Regions from separate parts of the Pseudomonas cichorii genome, predicted to be linked through region 1. Evidence: predicted binding sites of a transcription regulator. Region 1 holds the regulator's gene; the other holds the start of a gene.
The links. The regulator sigma-54, encoded in region 1, starts transcription at its own class of promoters, with help from an activator protein. The targets are predictions, from matches to a motif close to ANTGGCATNNANNTTGCTNT.

Region 1 (2,204 bases):
AGGCGACTCGGAAACCATTCTGGCCAACCAACTGGTGAAAGAGGTCTACCTCGGCCACGAGTTCCGCCTGTAGTCGATCCTGTGTGAGCTCTCTTGATGCGAGCTTTGCCTAAGCATCCTGTTGACAATGCATTTTTTGTCATGATGCTCTAGGCAAACACTTCAGATTCAGGCATATAACTTGCTTAAGCTGGCGCTTCGGCGCCCTGTAGTGGATGGCGCATGTGCGCCGGCGAATAAGGTGTTTAGCCCCTGCCATGAAACCATCGCTAGTCTTGAGAATGGGCCAGCAGCTGACGATGACACCGCAGCTGCAACAGGCTATCCGCTTGCTCCAGTTATCGACCCTGGACCTCCAGCAAGAGATTCAGGAAGCACTGGAATCCAATCCTATGCTGGAACGCCAGGAGGAAGGCGAGGACTTCGACAACTCCGACCCTCTGGCCGACAACATTGAGCAAAAGCCCAATACCGAGATCCAGGAGCCCAGCTATCAGGAATCCGCACCCACTGTGGACAACCTGGAAGAGGGCGAATGGAACGAGCGCATTCCAAACGAATTGCCCGTCGATACCGCCTGGGAAGATGTCTACCAGACCAGCGCCAGCAGCCTGCCCAGCAACGATGACGACGAATGGGACTTCACCACCCGCACGTCCGCGGGCGAAAGCCTGCAGAGCCATCTGCTGTGGCAATTGAACGTGGCGCCGATGTCCGACAAGGACCGGCTGATTGCCGTCACCCTGATCGACTGCATCAATAACCAGGGCTATCTCGACGAAACCCTCGAAGAAATCGTCGAAGCCTTCGATCCCGAACTGGATATCGAACTCGACGAGATCGAAGCCGTTCTGCACCGTATCCAGCAATTCGAGCCTGCCGGTATCGGCGCCCGCAACCTGAGCGAATGCCTGCTGCTGCAATTGCGCCAGCTACCGGCCAAGACCCGCTGGCTGAGCGAAGCCCAGCGCCTGGTCACCGACTATATCGACCTGCTGGGCAGTCGCGACTACACCCAGCTCATGCGGCGCATGAAGCTCAAGGAAGACGAACTGCGCCAGGTCATCGAACTGGTCCAGAGCCTCAACCCGCGCCCCGGCTCGCAGATCGAATCCACCGAAGCCGAATATGTCGTGCCCGATGTGATCGTGCGCAAGGACAACGAACGCTGGCTGGTGGAGCTGAATCAGGAATCCGTGCCACGCCTGCGGGTCAACCCGCAATATGCCGGTTTTGTGCGCCGGGCCGACACCAGCGCTGACAACACCTTCATGCGCAATCAGTTGCAGGAGGCCCGCTGGTTCATCAAGAGCCTGCAGAGCCGCAACGAAACCCTGATGAAGGTTGCCACCCAGATCGTCGAACATCAGCGCGGTTTTCTCGAGTATGGCGACGAAGCCATGAAGCCGCTCGTCCTGCACGACATCGCCGAAGCGGTGGGCATGCACGAGTCTACGATTTCCCGCGTGACCACCCAGAAGTTCATGCATACCCCAAGGGGTATTTACGAGCTGAAATACTTCTTTTCCAGCCACGTCAGCACCTCCGAAGGTGGGGAATGCTCTTCGACGGCCATCCGCGCAATCATCAAGAAACTGGTTGCAGCGGAAAATCAGAAAAAGCCGTTGAGTGATAGCAAGATCGCTGGTTTACTGGAGGCACAAGGCATTCAAGTAGCCCGTCGCACAGTAGCCAAGTACCGCGAGTCGCTCGGAATTGCACCTTCGAGTGAACGCAAGCGACTGATGTGATGCAGGCAGAGCCACAGCGTTCCAGCGGCAGGAATGAACTCCTGCTTCTTTATGCACTGGCAAAGGAGAAAGCTGTATGCAAGTCAATATCAGTGGACACCAACTGGAAGTGACCAAGCCCCTTCGCGAATACGTTGAGCTCAAGCTCAAGAAGCTCGAAGGGCATTTTGACAAGATTACTAACGTGCAGGTCACCCTGGCGGTCGAGAAGCTCAAGCAGAAGATCGAAGCCACACTGCACATCCATGGTGGAGAGGTCGTAGCCAACGCCGAACATGACGACATGTACGCGGCCATCGACCTTCTCACTGATAAGCTCGACAGACAATTGCTCAAGCATAAGGAGAAGCAGCAGAACATCCTTAAAGGTGCGACAGCTCGCTGACACTCATCCCAATGATCCGACTTGAAAACATCCTGACCCCCGGCCGTTCATGCGTGAACGTGTCGGGC
Region 2 (2,204 bases), 2.9 Mb from region 1:
CCCGTAACCGCCGGAACCCTGGGTTTCCTTGACCACCAGATCACCCAGATTGGCCAGCACATGGGACAGCTCTTCGGGCTTGCGGCACTGCCAGGTCGGCACGTTCTTGAGGATCGGCTCTTCATCCAGATAGAAACGGATCATGTCCGTCACATAGGGATAGATCGACTTGTCGTCCGCAACTCCAGTCCCGATGGCATTTGCCAGAACCACATTGCCGGAACGGTAGGCCGACAGCAGGCCCGGCACACCGAGCATCGAATCCGGGTTGAAGGCCAGCGGATCCAGGAAGGCATCGTCCAGACGGCGGTAGATCACATCAACGGCTTTGGGACCGTCGGTGGTGCGCATGAAGACGCGATCATCGCGCACGAAAAGATCAGCACCTTCCACCAGTTCGACCCCCATCTCACGCGCCAGAAAGGCGTGCTCGAAAAAGGCGCTGTTGAAACGACCCGGCGTCAGGACCACCACGCTCGGATTGTCCAGATGACTCGAACTCTTGAGCGTGTCGAGCAACAGGTTCGGGTAGTGATCGATGGGGGCGATGCGTTGCGCGGCGAACAGCTCCGGGAACAGGCGCATCATCATCTTGCGGTCTTCGAGCATGTAGCTCACGCCGCTCGGGGTACGCAGGTTGTCTTCAAGCACGTAATACGTGCCATCGCCGTCGCGTACCAGGTCGACCCCGGAAATGTGCGAATACAGATCGCGATGCAGATTCAGGCCTTGCATTGCCAACTGATATTGCTCGTTGGCCAGAACCTGCTCGGCAGGAATGATCCCCGCCTTGATGATCCGTTGATCGTGGTACAGGTCCGCAAGAAACATGTTCAGCGCCTTGACGCGCTGAATGCAGCCGCGCTCCACAACCCGCCACTCACTGGCCGGAATGCTGCGCGGAATCGTATCGAAGGGGATCAGCCTTTCGGTCCCCTGCTCGTCACCATAGAGCGTGAACGTGATCCCGGCGCGATGAAACAACAGGTCGGCTTCACGCCGACGCTGAGCCAGAAGCTCAGGGGGCGTGTCACCCAACCAGCGGGCAAATTCCCGGTAATGCGGGCGGACCTGGCCGCCAGCGTCGTACATCTCGTCATAAAAGGTGCGGATCATGCCGTACTCCTTGTCACCATGGACCTACAGGCCTTCGCAAGGCCCGTGCCATCGGCATAAACGCTTTGATATCAATGATTTACGCAAACAACAGACATTCAACGCACCATTCCTGTGCAATAAATGCCATGACCATTTCTCCTACGCCTCATTCGGAAGCGTCAGGCAATCGCGAAATCTATCACCAGCATAGTCAGTGTTGATTTCATTGGGGGATATTAGTTCGCCATAATCGCCAGTAACCGAGCAAACAAAGGCCCGATTGCCTGTCTCGATTTTTTTTCTGGAGTTTGCGCCCTGGCGCTTTTCTAACCGGACTTCCCTTCAAGCCACTCCATCGAGTGGCTTTTTTTTGCACATCGGCTGCATCCGTTCCTTTTCCGGCGGCCAAAAGCACGACCGGCCAATGGCGGCATACTCCGCAATTGACCGGTCGTGTTACTAACAGACAGATGATTCATGCGTGCAGTCTTCTGACCTCCGCTGTGACGCCCCATCCTTCAACCTCACCGTCCATCGGCGAGATCACGTTCTGGAAGTCATGCTCGAAGTCGCCGATGCCGTCATAGGTGGCATACATCACCTTGCTCAATTGCAAGTGCCACGCACCGTCGTCACGCACATTAATCTGGGTATTGATGGACTCACCACGAAATTGTCCTGCAGCCTGCCGCGCCCGTTCCTCATCCGGGAAGACGGCGTAGAACTCGATAGGATAGGTACGTGCAAAATCAAAACCGCCTTCTTTCATGCGGCGCAGTACATGACTGCTGATGTCCTCTTGATAGGCTGTGCTCATGAAACGTCCTCCTATGCAACGATAGATAGAGTTTCAACTCTTCCAGAACGACCACCTGACTGGTGGTCGCCACACGACAGTTAATCCGCAGTGGGGAATCAAGCATGAAGCTGACCAGACCGGATCTGTAGCAACCCGGTTTCGACATTGGAAGGCTGACGGATCAGCCTCGTTTGCAGAGTAGACCCAACTAGGGCCTGCTGCCAAGTGCCTGACACAACAAGTCTTTGCAGGTGCAAATGAGTCAGATTACTTCTGTAATGGAAATAATCTGCACACTGTTGTGGTC

Region 2: the regulator sigma-54 is predicted to act here: its motif matches at 1,150-1,169, upstream of KGD89_RS08585 (circularly permuted type 2 ATP-grasp protein).

What each region holds. Positions count from the first base shown of each region.
Region 1 is NZ_CP074349.1:4,992,605-4,994,808, forward strand. It holds gene lptB (LPS export ABC transporter ATP-binding protein) at 1-73, shown strand, start outside; gene KGD89_RS21240 (RNA polymerase factor sigma-54) at 258-1,751, shown strand; gene hpf (ribosome hibernation-promoting factor, HPF/YfiA family) at 1,828-2,136, shown strand; gene ptsN (PTS IIA-like nitrogen regulatory protein PtsN) at 2,148-2,204, shown strand, end outside.
Region 2 is NZ_CP074349.1:1,919,411-1,921,614, reverse strand. It holds gene KGD89_RS08585 (circularly permuted type 2 ATP-grasp protein) at 1-1,116, opposite strand, end outside; gene KGD89_RS08580 (ribonuclease E inhibitor RraB) at 1,574-1,915, opposite strand; gene KGD89_RS08575 (hypothetical protein) at 2,160-2,204, opposite strand, start outside.